Regions from separate parts of the Embleya sp. NPDC059237 genome, predicted to be linked through region 3. Evidence: riboswitches for the same ligand, from Rfam matches in the RefSeq annotation. Region 3 holds a riboswitch; each other region holds the start of a gene.
What was found. A riboswitch is a leader RNA that binds a small molecule or an ion and turns the genes downstream of it on or off. The one in region 3 is predicted to bind cobalamin.

Region 1 (6,510 bases), on a different contig from region 3:
CCGGTCGTCACCTGCGTGGGAACCGGCTTGCCGGCGGCGGCGTTCGACGCGCTGTCACCGGAGCCCCCGGTACACCCGGCGGCCAACAACAGCGCCACGGTCACGGGTATGGAACGACGGAAGGACGCCGCCTGAAAAGGAGTGATCACGCGCCAAGGACTATCAGTCGCCGATCCCGCACGGCACACCACTATCCCCGCCACCCGGCAACGGCACCGCCCAGACCGGATATTCCACGCACCGCACCCGCCGGCCGACGCACGTCCCGTCAGCGGAGGACGGCGGCCGCGGTGGCGAGGAGTTCCGGAAGGGTGCCGGTGAACTCGGGGACGAGTCGGAGCAGCACCGCCCAGTGCCCGGGGTCGGCGGTGTCGAGGCCGGCCTCGTCGACCAGGCGCGCGAACTCCTCGGTGAACGCCGAGAGCGTGTCCCCGAGGAAGGCCAGGACATGGGAGGCGGGGGCGTTCGCGGTGAGGAGATCGGCCGGGAGCAGGTGGCCTGCCGCCAGGTCGGCCGGCCACCGGTCGAGGTCGCGCGCGCCGTCCGCGATGCCGAACCGGACCAGGTAGGCCGTCAGGAGGTGCGGCGGACAGTCGGGGTGCGCGGCCAAGGCGGCCAACGACTCCTTCGAGAGCGGCTGTTTCTCGTCGGCGACGATCAGTCGGGCCCAGGGGACGGCCACGTCGTACTCGTCCTCGAAGTGCTCCAGCCGCTCCTGGATCCTGCCGCCGCGCAGGAGGTGTTCGGCGGCGGCGTCCGGAGTCCGGGCGGCGGCAAGGGTCTCGCGGATGGACGCCGATCCGGCCTCGGGCGCCGCGAGTGCGGTACGGAGCAGGTGGTGTGTCGTCGCCGGAAAGGGGTGCTTGGCGGCGGGGCGGCGGCCGGGAAAATGGGTCTCGGCGAGCAAGGCGGACACCGCGTCGGGGCCATGGCGTTCCCACAACGCGACCGCGACCCGCAGCCGGCCCACTTCGGTGTGCAGGCGCATGCGGCCCAGCATCACCCGGACGAGCACCGGATCGCCCGAGTCGATGGCGGCGAGCAGCCAGTGGCGGCGAGTGGATGGGCTGGTGCGGGCGAGCAGGTCCCCCAGGGCCGGGCTGATCGGGATGCGCCGGTGCCCGCCGGCGCGCGGTCGCCCCGCGCAGATGCGAATGCGTTCATGTCGTGCGATGCCGCCGAAGTCGTAGAGGTTCGCGTTGACTTCCGGGTCGTCGAGATCGAGCAGCCCCTCCACCACATCGGCCGGCATGTCCCAGCGTGAGGCGCACGCGACGGCGGCTTCGACGCCGCGTACGGCGTACACGTGCGCGCGGACCGCCGCGGAGAGCGGGTGGAAGACGCTCAGGTGTTGGATGGCACGCAGGTCGAGTGCGGGGATCACGGCGCACTGCACGTGGTCGGGCGCGGCGGCGAGGAGGGTGTAGAGGTGCTTGCGCGCGCCCTCGGGCGCCTCGGCGGGGAAGCGCGCGGCCAGGCCGCGAGTCCACGTGACCGGGGTGCCCTTCGCGCGCTCGCCGGCGGCGTGGGCCACCGCGGCGGAGACGAGTTCGTGGCAGGTGCCGCGGAATCGGGGAAGCAGCTTGTGCAGCGAGATCCACGCCTCGGGGTCGTCGCCGAGCGGTTCGATCAGCCGGGCGACGGACGGGGCCAGCGCGTCGGGTACCGGGCCGCGATAGCTGCGGACAAAGGCGCGGTCGTCGTCGTCATCATCGACGTCGGCGTGGTCCGATGGGTCGCCGACGGCGGAGTCCGCGCGGCGGGGACACAGGTTGCCGAGCGCGGCCACGACCGCGCCCGCGGGGGTGACGGCGCGAAGAACCTCGTCGAAGGGGAACCGATCGTTCTCGATCCCCCAGGCGAGCAGGTAGGCCAGTTGATGGTCGTTGTCGGGGGTTTCCGGGGCCAGTAGGGCGGCGAACGGTACCGGGCCCACGCGCTGTTCGAAGTGCGTGCGCGTGCCGAACGTCGACGCGACGCCGGCGCGAACGGTCGCGAAGACGAGCCGTTCGGGGCAGCCGTCGTGCCGTGTCAGCTCGATCCGGGCATCGGTGTCGTAGGGCAGTCGGTCGTCCTCGCGCAGGATCGCCGCCCAGTCGACGCCGCCGGCCGGCGCGTCGGCCCGATCGTCGAGCCGGAGCCCGACCAGCCAGGCGTCGTGGTCCGCGCGCGGCCGGTCCCGGCCGTCGAGCCGCGTTCGGGCGGCGGCCAACACGGCGGTCGGGTCCTCGGCCCGGGCGGCATCCCCGAAGACCACGGCCAGGTCCGGGTGGTGCATGCCCTCGTCGTGGAACAGTTCCGCGAACCCGCGAAGTTCCGTATGCGTGTCGGCGAGCCGGGTGTGCGTGGCACAGATGCCCACGACACGCTCCACGACGACCCACGGGGGCAGATACGGGGCGAGCCGCGAGATCGCGTGTCGGACCGCGTCGGGGAAGGGCGAGCGCAGCATCGACCGCAACAACCGGGTCCCGTTGTGCTTCAGGAGCGGCACCACGAGGCGCGTGTGCCAGTCCGCCGACGCGGGGTCCGCCGCGGCCCAGACCGCTTCGTGCACGCGCGTGTCCGAGCGCCGGCTCAACAGCGCGAGGCCCACGTCCGGGTCCCCGTAGCCGGCCATCCGCACGGCCGTGTCCTCGTCCAGGTGCCGGTTGCCCGCGAGTCGCGCCATCAGGGCGTGGTCACCCGACGCGAGCACGGCCTCGATCAGCTGTGCCGGCGGGGCCACATGGTCGGCGGCGAGCGCCTCCGACACCTCGGTCCTCAGCCGCGTCGTCAACGCGACACCCGCCGCGATGGGCACGAGACGAGACGCGGCGTACAACGCCGAACGCAGCCCGGCCGAACTCTCCCACGACATCACGAACCGCAACTCCTCACCGGGACGGCCGCGTTCACCCGATGCGGCGCGGCAGCGCTCAGCGTAGGAGGTCGCTCGGACGGCGCCCCGAACCCGCGCGGCGGAGCGGGCCGACCAGGCGCGACGAGCGGTTTGGTAGCCTGTGGCCGCCGTGGTGCACGGGAAGCCGGTTCAAGCCGGCGCGGCCCTCGCCACTGTAGCCGCGGAGCCCCGCGGCCCTCGCCGACCGCCCCAAAGCGGTCGGGGTCACTGGATGGATCGGGAACGAGCCAACCGGGAAGGCCGGCCGCGGAGCGTCGATGCGGAAGCCAGGAGACCGGCCACGGCGCGACATGTTCCACGAGGGTTGGAGAACACGTGTTCCGCGCTTCCGCGCGCCCGTTTCGCGCCGAACGTTTCATCCGTCCCCCGCACGCCCCGCGTGCCGGGCGCTCCATGCGCTCCGGCCTCGCCGCCGTGGCGCTCCTGCTCGTCGGCGCGCTCGGCGCGTGTACGGGTGCGCCCGAGCCCGACAAGCCCGCCGCGGCGGCCGGGAGCGGCCACCCGACGCCGGTGAGCGTGAGCAGGTGCGGCGTCACCACCACCGTGACCGCGCCGCCGGCCCGGCTGGTCACCCTCAACCAGGGCGCCACCGAAGTCGCCCTGGCGCTCGACCTGCAAACCCGGATGGCCGGCACGGCGTACCTCGACGACGTGGTCCCGGCCAAATGGAAGGCGGCCTACGACATCGTCCCGGTGCTCTCCGAGAAGTACCCGTCCAAGGAGAAACTCCTCGCGGCGCGCCCGGATTTCCTCTACGCCTCCTACTCCAGCGCGTTCACCGACAAGGTGGCGGGCACGCGGGACGAACTGGGTTCCCAGGGCATCGGCACCTACCTGTCGCCGCTGGGTTGCGCCGACGGCAAGCAGGCGGCGGCGGTGTCCTTCCAGGCGGTGTGGGACGAATTGGGCGACGTCGCCCAGGTGTTCGGTGTCGCACCGCGCGCCGCCGCCATCCGGGACACGCAGCAGCGGCAACTTGCCGACGTCACGGCCAAGTCGGCGGGCAAGGGCCTGAACGTGCTCTGGTACGACTCGGGTACGAAGACCCCGTACGTCGGCGCGGGCCACGGCGGACCCCAGCTCGTGCTCGACGCCGTCGGCGCCCGCAACGTCTTCGACACGCTGCCCGGCGGCTGGAAGAACGCGAGTTGGGAGCAGGTGGTCGCGGCGGACCCCGACGCCATCGTGGTCGCGGACGCCGGGTGGGACACCGCACAGTCCAAGATCGACTACCTCGAACACGACCCCGTGCTGAGCAAGCTCAAGGCTGTCCGAAATCGGGCGTTCGTGGTCGTGCCGTTCTCCGAGTCGACCCCCGGCGTGCAGCTCGCCGACGGGGCCGTCCGGGTTTCGGCCGCCCTGAGCGGCCTGGCACCGCGTCCGTGACCGGGACCGATCGCCCCGTCGCCCGACACGCGGGAGCCGGTCGTGCGGCGGTGGCCCTGGCCGCCGCCGTGGTCCTGCTGCTGCTCACCGTCCTGCTCGGCCTCGCCGTGGGATCCGTCCACGAACCGCCGCACGTCGTGGCGGAGGTGGTCCTGCGCCGGCTCGGTCTCGGCGGCGCCGACGTCACACCGCTCGACGACCGGATCGTCTGGCAGCTGCGGCTGCCGCGCGTCCTGGGGGCCGCCGCGACGGGCGCGGGACTCGCGGTGTGCGGCGCGGTGCTGCAGACCCTGACCGGCAACGACCTGGCCGACCCCTACCTGCTCGGCATCTCCAACGGCGCCGCCGTCGGCGCGGTCACCGTGATCGTCCTCGGCGTCGGAGCCTCCGGCACCGCGGTCGTCGGCGCACTCCCGGCGGCGGCCTTCGTCGGCGCCCTGCTCGCCGTCCTCGTCGTACTGACCCTCGCCGGGGCACACAGCCGGACCCTGCCGGCCTCGCGGACCGTGCTGGCCGGCATCGCGGTCGGGCAGCTGTGCGGCGCGTACACCTCGTTCGTCGTGCTCGTCCTCGGCGACCGCAACGCCGCCCGCGGCGTCATGGAGTGGACGCTGGGTTCGGTGGCCGGAGTGCGGTGGGACACGGCCGTCTTCCTGACCGCGGTGGCCGTCGTCGGCACGGTGGTCATGGCCGCCGCCGCCCGGGACCTCGACGCGTTCGCGTTCGGCGAGACCGCGGCCCGTTCCGTCGGTGTCCACGTCGAACGCACCCGCTGGGCCCTGGTCGCCGCGGCCGCGCTGGTGACCGCGTGCCTGGTCGCCAACACCGGCGTCATCGGATTCGTCGGTCTGGTCGTACCCCACGTCGTCCGCCTGGTGTGCGGCCCGCGTCATGCCCTGCTGCTGCCCATGTCCGCACTCGTGGGTGCGTCGCTGCTCGTGGGCAGCGACATCGTGGCGCGCTCGGTGCTCCCGGACCAGGAGATCCCCGTCGGCGTCGTCACCGCCGGACTGGGAGCGCCGTTCTTCGCCTGGCTGCTGTGGCGCCAGGCAGCCGGGCGCGTGGCGGGGGACCGGCCGTGATCGTCGCGAACCCGGTGCGGCTGCGGGCCGAGAACGTCGGCGCGCGTGTCGGCGCCGCCACACTGCTGAGGGAAATCACGCTCGACTTCGCCCCCGGCAGGACGACCGGCCTGCTCGGGCCCAACGGCGCCGGCAAGACGACGCTGCTGCGGACCCTGGCCGGACTGCGCCGGTCACAGACCGGCCGAGTCCTGCTCGACGGCGACGACCTGTACGCCCTCACCGCCCGCCGCCGCGCGCGACGGGTGGCCTTCATGGAACAGCAGGCCGACACCGCGCTGCCGCTGACGGCCCGCCAGGTCATCGACCTGGGGCGCACGCCGCACCGCGGTCGATGGCCGGTACTGCCCGGCCCGGCGACCACCCACGAGCAGTCCGTGCTCGCCGAGGCCGTCGCCGCCACCGACGTCGACGCACTGCTCGACCGGACCTGGTCCTCCCTCTCCGGCGGCGAGCGCCAACGTGTGCAACTCGCGCGCGCCCTGGTGCAGGAACCCGGAGTACTCCTGCTGGACGAACCCACCAACCACCTCGACCTGCGTCACCAACTCGGCTTCCTCGAAACCGTGCGCGGACTCGGCATCACCACCGTCGCCGCCCTGCACGACCTCGAACTGGCCGCCGCCTACTGCCACGACGTCGCGGTGCTGCTCGACGGCCGCCTGGTGGCCCACGGGCCCGTCGCCGAGGTACTCACCTCCGCCACGATCGCGCACGTGTACGGCGTCGACGCGACCGTGGAGCGACACCCCCTGCACCACCGCCCGCACATCCGATGGAACGGCCTGCTTCCCGAGGGGATCGAGTCATGAACCAAGACCGCGCCGGCGCCCCCGCGGAGCCCGCTTCGGGTCGGGCGACGGTCCTGGTCGGCATGTCCGTCACGGAGGCCGACCGCCGGACCGAACTGCTCGCGGCCGCCGCGCCGTCGAGCGCCACGACGGCGTTCCTGCAACAGGGCGAGCCGTCCCTGTCGGCCGAGTTGACCAGACTGGCCGACGCGGGCACCGAGACCGTCGTCCTGATCGGGGTCCGTCTCGGGCCGACCGGCCCGGGACACTCCTGGCTGCGGCGGATCGCGGCGTATTGGTGGCGGGAGCGCACCGGCCATCGCCCCGAGGTGCTCGTCGCCACGCGGCT
Region 2 (6,510 bases), on a different contig from region 3:
CACCCGATCCGAGGACGTGGAGCGCTCCGCGACGGCGCGAGTAAGACGTGACGACTCGACGCTATCGAGCGCGACCCGAAGCCGCCCGACCCGGTCGGGCCGAATCGTCGCGCCGGGAGGCGTATACCCGGGCCAGCCCCGCGCGCCAGTCGACCGCGCACGGCCCGGTGATCGCCGCCCGCTTCGTGGTGTCCTGGATCTGCCCGCGCAGCGTGCCGGGCTGCTCGCGCACCACCACCTCGGCGGGCAGGCCGCTCAGCTCGGCCGTGTACGCCGCCCACTCCTGCACGCTCACCGGCTCGTCGCCGCCCCAGTTGACCACCGTCGCGGGGGTGGACGCCGCGTCCAGGAGCGCCGCCGCCTGGCTGTTGATGTCGTCCTGGTGGATCGGGCTGTACATGCACGGGTCCCAGCGGGTCGTGATCGGCCGGCCGGCCAGCACCGCGTCCATGTGCATCGTCGGCAGTCCGCCGCCGGGGCCGTAGGAGGCGTTCATCCGGGCGATCACCACGGGCAGGTCGAAGGCGCGGGCGCAGTAGCGGGCGACCGCCTCCTCGGCGGTCTTGGACACCGAGTAGGTCGGCGCGTGCGTGACGTTGGCGTCGCCGAGCGGGTCGCTCTCGTGGAAGACGTGCATCGGGTCCGGATGCGGCTTGAGTACCGACGCGGTGGACATCACCAGCGCGGCCTTGGCCCGGCGACAGTGCTGGAGCAGTAGTCCCGTGCCCTCCGCGTTGACCCGCAGCGCCTCGTCGTAGTCGAGTCCGGGGCCCTGGAAGGTGGCCAGGTGCAGGACGTGGGTGAAGTCCTCGGGCAGGTCGTCGAACGCCCCCGAGCCCAGGTCGACGGCGCGCGTGGTCACCCCGAGGGCGTCCACCCGCGCCCGGTCCTCGGCGTTCGAGAAGCGGGCGATGCCCCACACCTCGTTGTCCCGGGCCAGGTATTCGGTCAGCGGATAGGCGATCTGGCCCGCGGGACCGGTGATCAGGATCTTCTCGCCCGACAACATGCGGCTCCTCGGAGGACTCGGGGGACACGATCCGCGCACGATCGGGTGGATGATCGCCCGCGCGAGGTACGTCGAGGCTCGACGGTACATCTGACGTACCGTCATATCCGAGACGGAGCGGGGAGACCAGGGCCGCCGTACGTGTCCCCGGACACCCCGCCGGCGCCCGGCGCACGGGGGTGGCGGGGGCGCCGAGGGTGTCGAGGATGGGTCTGGGCCGGCGCCGGCGCCGGTGGCCTGGGCTCGCCGGCGCGTCCGGGCTCAGACCTCGATCTCCTCCTCGACACGCTTGAGGCTGTGTCGGGCCAGCGCGAGGTTGGCGCGATCCTTCACCAGCACGAGGTACAGGAACAGCCCCTTCCCGGCCCGACCGGACAGCGGTCGGATCAGGTGGTATTGCTTGCCGAGCGTGATCAGGATGTCCTCGATCTGGTCGCCGAGGTGCAACATCTCCATCGTGCGCAGCTTCGCGCGCATCACGTCGGTATTCCCGGCGGCGGCCACATTGAGATCGAGTTCCTTGCTGCCGCCGAGAATTCCGAGCGCCATTCCGCTGGTGTAGTCGACCAGGGCCACTCCCACGGCACCCTCGATCGTCATTGCTTCCTTGAGGGCCGTTTCCATATTGGCCATGATTGCCTCCGGGGCGATCGGCGGTGCGGCTTTCCGGTGGACTCCGACGGGCTCGTCGCCGGACCCGGCCGGTCCCGGGTCCGGATCGCTCGGGAGCGGCCCGCCGACCGCGGTCGCCTCGATCGCTGCGATCGATTCGACCTCGGTCGGCGCGGGGGGATCGGCCTCGACTGCTTCGATGACATCCACCTCGATCGATGGGGCCCGCCCGGGATCGGATCCGGTCGGCGGGTCGGCTGATCTGCGCCGGGACGGTCTGGATCGGCGTGGGGGTGGTGCCATCTCCGCCCAACTCCTCGCGATCGGGCTCCTGGACGCGGGCGCTCGCGCGGGCGTGCCCCGGCGGCCCGCCTCGGTCCTGGCCCGCGACCCCACCCCGTCGCCCCGGCCGGATCCGGGCGCCCCCGCAGGTGGCCGTACGCCGATATTCGCGACCTCCGTGGAATGCACTCCCCCGCCGCTCACCTCACGCGCCCCTTCCCCCTGTATACGTCCGCGCGTACTTTTCCCGTCGCCTTCGAGCGGGTCCGGGAATTCGAGCTCGACTGCTTCGGACTCGACCTCCCGGACTCGCTGAACGGCAGCGTAGGAGCGGCCCGAAGGCGGTCGTGGGCAATATTCGATTAATTGCCGGAAACCCGATCCGCACGACGCTCGCGCGCTAGAATCCCGGTCCTCGTGCTCCCGGGCCCGCGTGCACCGCCTCGGCCCGCGCGCACCGGCTCGCCGCCCCCGACCCCGCGCGATCCGGCGCCCGCGCAAGGCTGTCCCCGGATGTGACTCGCGGGTAGCGTCGGCGGCACCCCTGCGCGCCCCGAGTCCGAGGAGATGGACATGTCCGCCACCGATGCGCCCCGCCCCCAGGACGGCCCGCCGGGCACCGGGCGGTCGGCGCCGCCGCGACCGGTCTCGCCCACCGACCTGAGCTTCGCGCTGCCGCCCACGTTCGAAACCGTCGAGCAGGAGCGCCGGCACCGCAAGGAGCGACTGACCGCGGCGCTGCGGCTGTTCGGCCGGTTCGGCTTCGAGGAGGGGGTGGCCGGGCACATCACCGCGCGCGACCCCGAGTTCGTCGACCACTTCTGGGTCAACCCGTTCGGGATGTCGTTCAAGCACATCACCGTGGACGATCTGATCCTGGTCAACCACGAGGGGCAGGTCGTCGAGGGCCGATTCCACGTCAACCAGGCCGCGTTCGCGATCCACTCGCAGATCCACGCGGCCCGCCCGGACGTGGTCGCCGCGGCGCACAGCCACTCCACGCACGGACGCGCATTGTCCGCGCTCGGGATCCGGCTCGAGCCGATCACCCAGGACGTGTGTCCGTTCTACGAGGACCACGAACTCTTCGACGACTACGCGGGCGTGGTGCTCGACGCCGAGGAGGGACGGCGGATCGCCAAGACGCTCGGCTCGCGCAAGGCGCTGATCCTGCGCAACCACGGTCTGCTCACCGTCGGACAGTCGGTGGACGCGGCGGCGTGGTGGTTCATCACCATGGAGCGCTCATGCCAGGTCCAGCTGTTGGCCCAGGCGGCCGGCGAACTGCGACCGATCTCGCCGGAGAACGCGCGGCTGACCCGGGAGCAGCTCGGCAACGACACGGTGGCGTGGATCAACTACAAGCCGTTGTACGACGTGATCAGCCGCTCCGAGCCGGACCTGTTCGGAATCGACGGCCCGATGACGATCTGATCGTTTTCGGTCGATCCCGCCGATCGATGATCATTTCGCCGCCGCCCGGTCGGGCCCGCTGTCCGCCGACCGGGCGCAATCTCGGCGAGATCGGCCGTGCCGGGAGTCAACCCGCCCGGTTGCGGAAAGTACAACAGCATGTACGAACGGAGCCTTCCGCAGCGGTTCGCGCGCTCGGCCCATCCCGTCGGGCCGCGCGCCCGGGTGTGGCTGCCGACGATCGAACATCGGGTCGGCCCGTCGGTGCTGTACCGGCGGATCGGCCAGTTCGTGGTGGACGTGATCGCCTCCGCGCTGCTGCCCGGCGCGGCGATGTTCCTGTTCGTGCTGCTGCCCACCCACCCCGACGGTTCGATCCGCAGCGGTCCGCTCACCGCGACGATCACCGCCGGTGTGCTCGTGGTCGCGGTGGCGATCCTGTTCTGGTACTGGGTGCTGCGGCCCGCCGAGCACGACGGGCGCACCTGGGGCATGCAGGTGTTCGGGATCCGTGTGGTCGACGTGTCCGGCGGTCGGGCCGGGCGGCGCCAACTGGCGATCCGCTGGGTGCTGTTGTGCGTCGACGCGTTCGCGCTCGGTGTGATCGGGTTGGTCGCGGTGCTCACCAGCGAGCGGGGCCAGCGGGTCGGCGACCGGGTCGCCGGCACCCTGGTGGTCCGTGGGCGCGGCCCCGGACTGGGCTGAGGCCCCGCTTCCCTCTCGGGCAGGGGCGCCCGGTCCCACGATCGCGAGCGTGCCCCGCCCCGACGGGTCGTCGCGCGCCGCCCCGGAATGCGGCTATTGCTCCGCCGCTCCGCCCGCCTTGTGGTCTTGCGCACGGTTTGCAGATGCCACCTTGTCGCCATGTCCACTCGACCACTAGTGTCGGCTCGCCGTGGTGCTCGGGAAGCCGGTTCGATGCCGGCGCGGCCCTCGCCACTGTGATCGGGAAGTTCTCCTCCACCCCCGCGGAAACGTTGATTCGTCGCCTCGGGAAGCCACTGGGACCGCTGTCGCGGACCCGGGAAGGCGGAGCACGTGAACGCACGACCCGTCAGCCAGGAGACCGGCCACGGCGATCGTCCGTCCACGAGGTGTTGGAGAGGGACCCTTCCTCATGCATATCGCCGAGGGTTATCTGCCCTGGGAACACGCCGCCGCCTGGGGCGTCGCGTCGACCCCGTTCGTCGTCCACGGCGCCCGCGCGCTCACCCGTGAGGTGCGCGACCGGCCCGAGAACACCCTGCTGCTCGGTGCGTCCGGCGCCTTCTCGTTCGTACTGTCCGCGCTGAAGATCCCATCCGTCACCGGTAGTTGCTCGCATCCCACCGGCACCGGCCTGGGCGCCATCCTGTTCCGGCCGCCGATCATGGCGGTGCTCGGCACGATCACCCTGCTCTTCCAGGCGCTGTTGCTCGCCCACGGCGGGTTGACCACGCTCGGCGCGAACGTGTTCTCGATGGCGATCGTCGGTCCCTGGGCCGGCTACGGCGCATACCGGCTCGCCCGCTCGCTCCTGGACCGGCGCGGCGGCACCATGCCGCTGGACGTCGCGGTGTTCGCCGGCGCGTTCGTCGCGGACCTGAGCACCTACTGCGTCACCAGCGTGCAGCTCGCCCTCGCCTTCCCCGACCCGGACAGCGGATTCCCGGGCGCGCTGGCCAAGTTCGGCGGCATCTTCTCGCTCACCCAGATCCCGCTGGCGATCAGCGAGGGCCTGCTGACCGTCCTGGTCGTGCGCCTGCTGCGCCAGTCGAGTCGCGGTGACCTGGTCCGCCTCGGCGTGCTGAGCGACGCGCGGCCCGTGCGCGAGGAGGAGAAGAGCAAGTGAAGCGCTCGACGAAGATCAACCTGCTGATCGTGCTGGCCGTGGTGCTGCTCGCGGCGCTGCCCGTGGTGTTCGGCATGGGCGACGACAAGGACGAGCCGTTCACCGGCTCCGACACCCGGGCCGAGACCGCGATCACCGAAAACGACCCCGACTACAAGCCGTGGTTCAGCCCGCTGTACGAGCCGCCGTCCGGCGAGATCGAGTCCGGCCTGTTCGCACTCCAAGCCGCGCTCGGCGCGGGTGTGGTCGGGTACATGTTCGGCGTCAAGCGCACCCGCCGAAAGCTCGCGCCCGAGGCGAGCGACACCCCCGACGAGTCGGGCCCGGGCCCCGATCCGACCGCCGCGCAGGACCCGGTATCGGTCCCGGGTCGCTGACCCGTGTTGCCGATCGACGCGGCGGCGCACGCCAGTGCCTGGCGCCGTCGCCATCCGGCCGACAAGGCCGTGCTCTCCTTCGGGCTGCTCGGGTGCGCGGTGGCGCTGCCGCCGTGGCCCGGCGCGGTGCTGGTCGCGGTCACCGTGCTGACCATCGCGCTCGGCTTCGCCGAGGTGCCCGCCCAACGACTGTGGCGGGCGGCCCGTGCGCCGCTGGGATTCGCGGTGACCGGCGCGCTGACCCTGCTCGTGTCGATCCGCGCGGACGGCGTCGGCTGGGCGCCGGACGGGCCGCGCCACGCGGGCGAGTTGGTGGCCCGCTCCGGTGCGGCCGGGTTGGCGATGTTGTTGTTCGCGTTCACCACGCCGCTGTCGGACGTCCTGCCCCGGCTGACTCGGGTGGGTGTGCCGGCGGCCGTGGTGGACGTGGCGGCGGTGATGTACCGGATGTTGTTCCTGCTCTACGACACCACCGCCCGGATCAACCAGGCCCAGGCCGGGCGGCTCGGGCATCGCACCCGGCGGGCCCGGTGGCGCTCGGTCGCCGGGCTCGGGTCGGCGGTGTTCGTCCACGCCTTCGCGCGGGCCCGGCGGCTGGAGGAAGGGCTGGCCGGGCGCGGCTACGACGGGCGGTTGCGGGTGCTCGTGGACGAGGTGCCCGTCTCGCGCGGCTTCATCGCCCGGTCCGTGCTCCTCGTGGCGGCGGTCGTCGTCGCCACTCTTCTTCTGGGATCGGTGATGCCGTGATTCCGCTGCGGGTACGAGAGGTCGGCTACACCTACGAGGACGGGCCGCCGGTGCTGAGCGGGTTGTCCCTGGCCGTTCCGGCGGGCCGGGCGCTGGCCCTGCTCGGGCCGAACGGCAGCGGCAAGACCACGCTGCTGCGGCTGTTGACCGGTGGCCTGGTGCCGGGTTCGGGTCGGGTGGAGCTGCACGGCACGCCGATTCGGCACGACCGCAAGGGACTTGCCGAACTGCGCCGGGCG
Region 3 (6,510 bases):
CCGGTCTGTGGCGCATCGCCGAACTGCCAACGGGGGTGGTGGTCCCGACCGGCTCACCAGCCACCCCGATGCTCAGTGACGTCGCACGTAGGCACCCTTGCGATTGCCGGGCCGCGCCGAAGACGCCGCCACCGATGCCGAGCAGGATCAGCGATATCAGGACCAGTGTCGGCGCGTTGGTGCCGGTGAAGGCCAAGCCGCCGCCACCATGTCCACGGCCCGACCCGCCGCCGGACGAACCACCCTCACTCGCCGCGGTGTTCGCCGGCGTGGTGGTGCCTCCCGGACCCGGGCCGGGGTTGGTGCGCGGGTCGCGAATCAGCGTCGCGAAGGAGACGCCCACACTGCCGACGACCGCTCGGGTGGTGCTGTGTGGGTCCGACCCGGCTTCGTCCGCCGCGACATCGAAGCCGCCGTCGGCGTTCTGCCGCGTGGCCAGGAACGAACTCCTCCGGCGTCACCAGGATCATGCGTGGCCCCTCGACGACGATCGACCGTGGTTCGTTTCGCTGTGTCATCCGCAGCCTTTCGATCGGTTTGTCGGTGGTCCCCCGCATCGATCCGGTCTGCTGTCCGAGGCTCTCATGCCGCGGCCGAGTCGGCGGGGTGGGAGCACGTGCTCCCACCCCGGCGAGCTCAGGTCAGGAGGTCGTGTTCGGCAGCGTCGCGCGCACCTCCCGGGCCGCCGCGACCAGGTTCTCCAGCGAGGTGCGAACCTCGGGCCGGCCACGGGTCTTGAGGCCGCAGTCGGGGTTGACCCAAAGACGTTCGGCGGGGATTGCGGCAAGTCCCTTGCGGAGCAGGCCCACCACCTCGTCCGTGCTCGGGACGCGTGGGGAGTGGATGTCGTACACGCCGGGGCCGGCTTCGCGCGGGTAGCCATGGGCGGCGAGTTCGCCGGCGACCTGCATGTGCGAGCGGGCCGCCTCCAGGCTGATCACGTCGGCGTCGAGGTCGTCGATGGCCTGCACGATGTCGCCGAACTCGGCGTAGCACATGTGGGTGTGGATCTGGGTGGCCGCGCGTACGCCGGACGTGCTCAGGCGGAATGCCTCGGTGGCCCAGGCCAGGTATTCGGCGTGGTCCACGGCGCGCAGCGGCAGCGTCTCGCGCAGCGCGGGTTCGTCCACCTGGATGACCGAACTCCCGCCCTCCTCCAGGTCGTTGACGCCGTCGCTTCCCGGATCCGACACGGGTCCAGTGCTGTTGACGGCGGTCGTTCCCACTCACCGCTGCGGGGCAGTCCCGGATTCGCACCGGGTTCCCTCTTGCGACGCGCCTACCCGGATGGCAGGGCGAACCGACTGCGTGCGACAGCTTTGACGCACAAGGGGCACCCGGGGGAGAGCGGTGCTCGCGCCTGACGGCGAGAGCACGCCTCGGAGATGTGGACGCAGTCGGCGTCGCTGTGATCGAGTCGGTCCCAGTGCCGCGTTCGTCCCGGGCGGCGTGCCCCCACGGGCGGTGATCCTGTCGGAACGAACGCGGCGGTCGCGACACCGAGGGCGAGGCTGCGTCGGAGTCTTCGGCGGTTCGGCCGGTGCTACGGGCGCGTCGGGGCCACGCGCGGCGGCGGGTTGGTGCTTGTCGTCTTGTCCTTGGAGAACGACCAACCCTCGAAGCTGCCCAGCGGAGGCTTGCGGGCGCTCGCGCCCCACGAACTGTAGGTCCAAGTGCCGTTGCCGGGCGCGTGCCAATAAGACCAGTAGGCGGATGCCGGCGGGGTGTTGACGCACGCTTCGGTGTCCACGCCGGGCTTGCCCTCGATCCGGCAGATGAACGCCTCTCCCCAGCGGTTGGTGCCCTGGATCCGGAAGCCGGCGTTCTTCAGCGCGGCCAAGCCCGTGGCCTGGTCGCCGGGCGCACAGCGGGTGAGCGTGGCCCCGCCGAGTTCCTGGAAGTCGACGATCACGGTCACCCCGTTGGCATCCGGGCAGACACCGGCGGAGCCCTTGGTGGGATCGATGGCGTAGGCGGGCGGGGCGTTCACGGTGATCTGGGCGGTGGCGGGCAGCACAAGCAGGGCGAGCGCCCCGACCAGCCGACCTGTTCGAGCCTTGTTTCCACGAATCTTCACGCGCGGATCCCTTCGGGCGACGGGCGTCGGCACGAGCGGCGAGAGCGACGCCGACCGGGCCGAGCGATGTTCCTCTCGGGACCGCGCACCCCCGGTATCCACCGACAAGACATCGCCTTACGTGAAATCCGGGCCTCAGCGTGCAGTCCACGACAGCTGGAGCCTCAAACTCGTACGAATCCAGGTGTTCCGACTCGCGGTGGCCTGCCGGTCACCGCCTACGGTTGCGGGTCAGCGCCGGACTTCGACCGGCTTCCCCTGGACTTCGAACCATGCGGTTGTCGCCGACTTGAAGAGAGCCGGCTTGCGGAGCGTACGAGACGCCCTGTTCGTCGGACAACGGGTCATACGATGAATCCGCGATGTCGTTCATCACCTTCTTGGGTGCTCAACGCTGGTTTGCACAACGGCGGTTTCGGTCAGCCGGGGCGCACTGGGCCCCACGACAGGGGACCTGGGAAGCACGGCCGGGAGGCGTCCTGCGAACTGCCCACCAGGGAGGTTGGGAGGTTCCCATGCATGGGGGCGTCGCTCGGGTGCCCTGACTCGCGTGATGTGTCCCGCTCGCCGAACCTCCGAACGGCCGGACGGAACACAAAGGGAACCTGAGGACCGAGGAAGCCACTGACATGGTCGCGGCGCTGCCGGTTGCCACGCCCGCGAAGCAGTGCGGCGACCTGGGCCTACCCGAGGAGGACGCCGTCGAGAGTGCGTCCTTCCTGGTTCGTGGGAATCGGGCCGCCGGGATACGTCAGTCGCGATCCCATGCGGACAGGGTGTCGGTGACCATGCGGGTGGCGAAGTCGGGGTCGTCGGTGAGGTGATTGATGTGTGCCGCGAGCAGGAAGGCGGTTGCCTCCAAGGGAGTCATCTCGTCCTCGGTCCAGCTTCCGTACTGTGCGCGCCACAGACTTGGGCTCAGGCCCGTTCCCGCGGCGACGACCAAGCCGGCCATGGTGGGGATGGCTTCGGGGCGGATGCTCACGGGCATCCTGCGCAGCGTGGCCACGAGGTTGGGCACCACACGTTCGATGGCGTCCATGCCATGCTCCGCGTAGGCGACCCGCAACCACTCCATGAACAGAAGGATGAGCGTGCATGCGCCGTCCAACACGGCCGCCGCTCCCTCGGGGCCCAGCGACGCGACGAACCGGTCCGTCAACTCCTGCTGCTCCGGATCGGTGTCGATCCGGTCGCCGTGGATGCTCTTGAGGCGAGAGTCCACCATCATGAGCGCCGCACCGACGTCGCCGACGGGGGCGTGTAAAGGATCGCAGGGTGATGACACGGAACACCTCCTCGCACAGCCATTGGACCTCGAGTGGGGTTCGGACGTCGCGAATCTCGATACCGGCACCGTGGGGAAGCGGTTTTCCGTGACGCGACGCAGGTTGCGTTCAGGTGGCGGTTCGCGGGTTCAGGTAGTCCAGGAACAACGATTGCAGATCCGGGGTCAGGGCGATGACGTCCTCGCTCGTCGGGACCAACGTCAACCCGCCTCCCTTGGGGATGCCGCGGTGAAATGCGGCGTCGACCCTGCGCGCTTCGAGCAGACGCCCATCCGGAGACAGTACGAGGCGGTGTTCGCCGGAGCCGGTCTCCGGTGCGAACGTGGCCAGTTCCCAGCCCTTCCCGACCTCCTCGAAGACCCGCACCACGTGTGTCTTGCGGCCGAACAGGCCGGCCTTCTCCGTGCGCGTGTCGACGTGCAGGAACAGTGATACGAGCTTCCGTGTCGGCAGCCGCCCGGCTACGTCGGCCACGAAGGCGGCGAGCTCGGGAGTCATCCCCACGCCCCGGCGCGACTCGATGCCCGAGAGCCTGAGGCGCTCCCGCTCTTCCGCGAACTCGATCTGTTCGATCTCGTGCTCCTGCCTTCGAGCATCGTCGACCGGCCTCATCCGCCACCCCCACGTCCTTGGTGTCCGGCACGTTAGCCCGCGATGGGCCGTCGTGACTCACGAATGACGAAGAACCACCGCGCGAAGGCGCGGAACCCGGTGGTGGTGTACGCGTGGCCCGCCCGTAGGAGGTCCTGGCCAGGCCGGCCGCGCGCGGACGATTCGCAAGCGTGGTCGGCGCGAGTTCACGGGCGCGTGGTGCCCGTTGCGCGCAGGGTGCCCTTGGCGATGGTGCCGTTTCGTATGGTGTAGGACCCCGCGAAGAGGTGGACGCTGCCGTCGGTGCGCTGTGCGGCGACTCGTACCTGCACGGTGTCGCCGCTGACGGAGTCGACGGACAGCCGGTCGCTGACGGTGTCCGAGAAGCCGGCGACGAACGTGGCGTAGGTCGATCCGAGGTTGCTGCCGCCGAGGGTCCAGGCCGTTGGGTAGTCGCCTCGGTTGATCGCGTCGTAGTAGCGGGCGATGACGGTGGCCGGGTCCGATGCCGGAGTGCTGGTCGGGGCGAGGGCGGTTGTGCCGGCCGGGGCCGGGCGCGTAGGTGAGAACGACGCGCTCGGGGACCGGCCGGTCGAGAACGAGGCGGCTGCCGTCCTCGGCACGAACACCGGGGTCGGCGGGAGTGGCGTGCGAGTTCCGGGGGCGATGGCGGCTTCGGAGGTCGTGGTTGCCGCGGTGGTGGTGTCGGAGCCGGAACCGATCTCCCGGAGCAGAAGAATCGTGACGGCGATGCCGGCCGCGCCGAGGACGGTCAGGACCGCCAGGAGGACGCGCCGATTCCCCGCGTCCGCGGGGGTGCTCGCCGGCGCGGTCGTTTCGGCGTTCCAGGGGCCTACCTCACCGCCGCAGACGGTGCAAAAGCGCAGCGCCGCCGCCGAGAGGGCGGCCCCGCAGTGGGCGCACATGATCATGATGGCTCGCCTCTCGGGGAGTCGATGCCGTGCCGTGGAAGCGGAGTTCGCCCCTCGGCGGTCGGTCAGGACGCGAACAGGGTGTTGATCGCCTGGATGACAAGCGCGATCGCTCCGCTCAATGCGGTGGCGCCGCCCACGGCGTCGCGCAATGAGGTGGCGGTTCGCTTCAGGCGCACGCGACTCGGTGGGGTCAGGGCGAGTTCGTGGCGCAGTTCCTCGGCGTCGGCGAGGGCTTGTTCACGGTCGGGCAGTGTGGTTTCGGTCGCCCGAATGCGGACGATGAGTTCGTCGACCGCCGCCCGCAGCTCCTCCGGGGTCCGGGGTGTCGACGGGGTGGCCGATCCGGTGGTCGTGGTCTGTTCCGCCCGGGCCTTGTGGCCGACGGCGATCGCGGACTCGCTGACGCTCGCGTTCTCGCCGATATCGACCTTGTTTGTTTCCTTGCTCATGTCGACTCCGCTCGTTTCGTATCGGATTTGGTTGCGGTTCGGGTCGGCCGGTTTCTAGGGTTTTCCGTTCGAGGTGGCCGAGGCTCCTCGGCCGACGCTGAATGCCGACCCGGTGACGGTGGCTCCGGCGCCCACCGTGAGGCTGTTGTTGACGATCGTCTCGGCGCGCCGCTTGAGTTCTGCGGGGTCGATGTTCTTTTCTTCGAGGAAGTCGACGAGAGTGTCGAAGATCCTCTTTTCCACGACCTTCGTATACATTTCCTGATCAAGTTTCTGGAAATATCGGTGATAGCCGATCAGGAGCCCGTCCGAGTCGAGGCCGAGTCGGAGGATTGTTCGAATGACCGGGCTCAGCATCGGGTCGAGGACGGGGCCCAGCGAGGGAAAACGGTTCGGGACACGGGAGCGCAGGTCGCTGGCTTCCTGCCGGATGCTCAACAGGGCGCCGTGGTTGAAGGTGAAGCGCCTGGCGACCATCCGCCGTTGACGAGCCTGCTTCCAACGCCGTCGAGGGCCCGCGAAGACCTGCTTGAGGGTGCGTGGGATACAGCGGAACATCAGGCCGAACCAGCGGAATCCACTGGCCACGACGAGCCGCGCGAACTCTCCGAACGTGGGATGCAGCAGCAGGTCGTCGATCTCGTAGTAGCGCCAGTCCAGAGGCGGCAGCAGGGAGTGGTTCACCTCGACGAACAGATGTGAGGAACCGACGGTCACCCGCAGGAAGAGCGTGTACACGAGCTGCCCGCCCCAGCCGACGATCTCCACCACCAGATAGGGGCGGGCCCGATCCTCGGGATGTTCGGTGAGGTATGCGACGACCGCGTCGGAGACGCGGTCGACCGGGCGCGGGTTCCGGCCGGTCAGGAACCGGCTGTCGTGGTGGATGTCGGCACCGTTGATGAACAGCCGGTCGTGCACGCTCAGCCCGGGAAGGTCGAGAAGCGCGATCCGGGATGTGAGCCTTTCGCGCAGCTCGGAGGCCGTGAAGGAGCCGACGGGATCCTCGTCGCGCGCCACCGTCGTGTCCAGGGCGAACGACCAACTGTCCAACGTCCATCCGTGACCGAGGAACGGGTCGAATCCGCTGTACGTGCTCACGTTGCCGGCCGCGTAGGTGGCGACCAGGTCGATCTGGTCCCGCGTCACCTGGAGTTGTGGATCGGGCG

Region 1: linked by a shared signal. The riboswitch ahead of ACFXKZ_RS36540 (ABC transporter substrate-binding protein) and the one ahead of ACFXKZ_RS15235 (flagellar hook-length control protein FliK) in region 3 are both predicted to bind cobalamin.
Region 2: linked by a shared signal. The riboswitch ahead of ACFXKZ_RS23570 (energy-coupling factor ABC transporter permease) and the one ahead of ACFXKZ_RS15235 (flagellar hook-length control protein FliK) in region 3 are both predicted to bind cobalamin.

What each region holds. Positions count from the first base shown of each region.
Region 1 covers NZ_JBHZAE010000014.1:297,976-304,485, forward strand. The annotation lists gene ACFXKZ_RS36530 (alpha/beta hydrolase) at 1-149, opposite strand, end outside; gene ACFXKZ_RS36535 (hypothetical protein) at 269-2,863, opposite strand; cobalamin riboswitch at 2,987-3,200, shown strand; gene ACFXKZ_RS36540 (ABC transporter substrate-binding protein) at 3,218-4,288, shown strand; gene ACFXKZ_RS36545 (FecCD family ABC transporter permease) at 4,285-5,370, shown strand; gene ACFXKZ_RS36550 (ABC transporter ATP-binding protein) at 5,367-6,182, shown strand; gene ACFXKZ_RS36555 (ferredoxin) at 6,179-6,510, shown strand, end outside.
Region 2 covers NZ_JBHZAE010000007.1:291,377-297,886, reverse strand. The annotation lists gene ACFXKZ_RS23590 (NAD-dependent epimerase/dehydratase family protein) at 62-1,009, opposite strand; gene ACFXKZ_RS23585 (hypothetical protein) at 1,271-1,642, opposite strand; gene ACFXKZ_RS23580 (class II aldolase/adducin family protein) at 2,477-3,337, shown strand; gene ACFXKZ_RS23575 (RDD family protein) at 3,476-4,021, shown strand; cobalamin riboswitch at 4,196-4,406, shown strand; gene ACFXKZ_RS23570 (energy-coupling factor ABC transporter permease) at 4,434-5,147, shown strand; gene ACFXKZ_RS23565 (energy-coupling factor ABC transporter substrate-binding protein) at 5,144-5,524, shown strand; gene cbiQ (cobalt ECF transporter T component CbiQ) at 5,528-6,271, shown strand; gene ACFXKZ_RS23555 (energy-coupling factor ABC transporter ATP-binding protein) at 6,268-6,510, shown strand, end outside.
Region 3 covers NZ_JBHZAE010000004.1:265,090-271,599, reverse strand. The annotation lists partial or broken gene ACFXKZ_RS15240 (5-methyltetrahydropteroyltriglutamate--homocysteine S-methyltransferase) at 642-1,175, opposite strand; cobalamin riboswitch at 1,133-1,270, opposite strand; gene ACFXKZ_RS15235 (flagellar hook-length control protein FliK) at 1,544-2,077, opposite strand; cobalamin riboswitch at 2,239-2,393, opposite strand; gene ACFXKZ_RS15230 (hypothetical protein) at 2,829-3,365, opposite strand; gene ACFXKZ_RS15225 (hypothetical protein) at 3,475-3,978, opposite strand; gene ACFXKZ_RS15220 (hypothetical protein) at 4,164-4,889, opposite strand; gene ACFXKZ_RS15215 (DUF5955 family protein) at 4,955-5,341, opposite strand; gene ACFXKZ_RS15210 (hypothetical protein) at 5,396-6,510, opposite strand, start outside.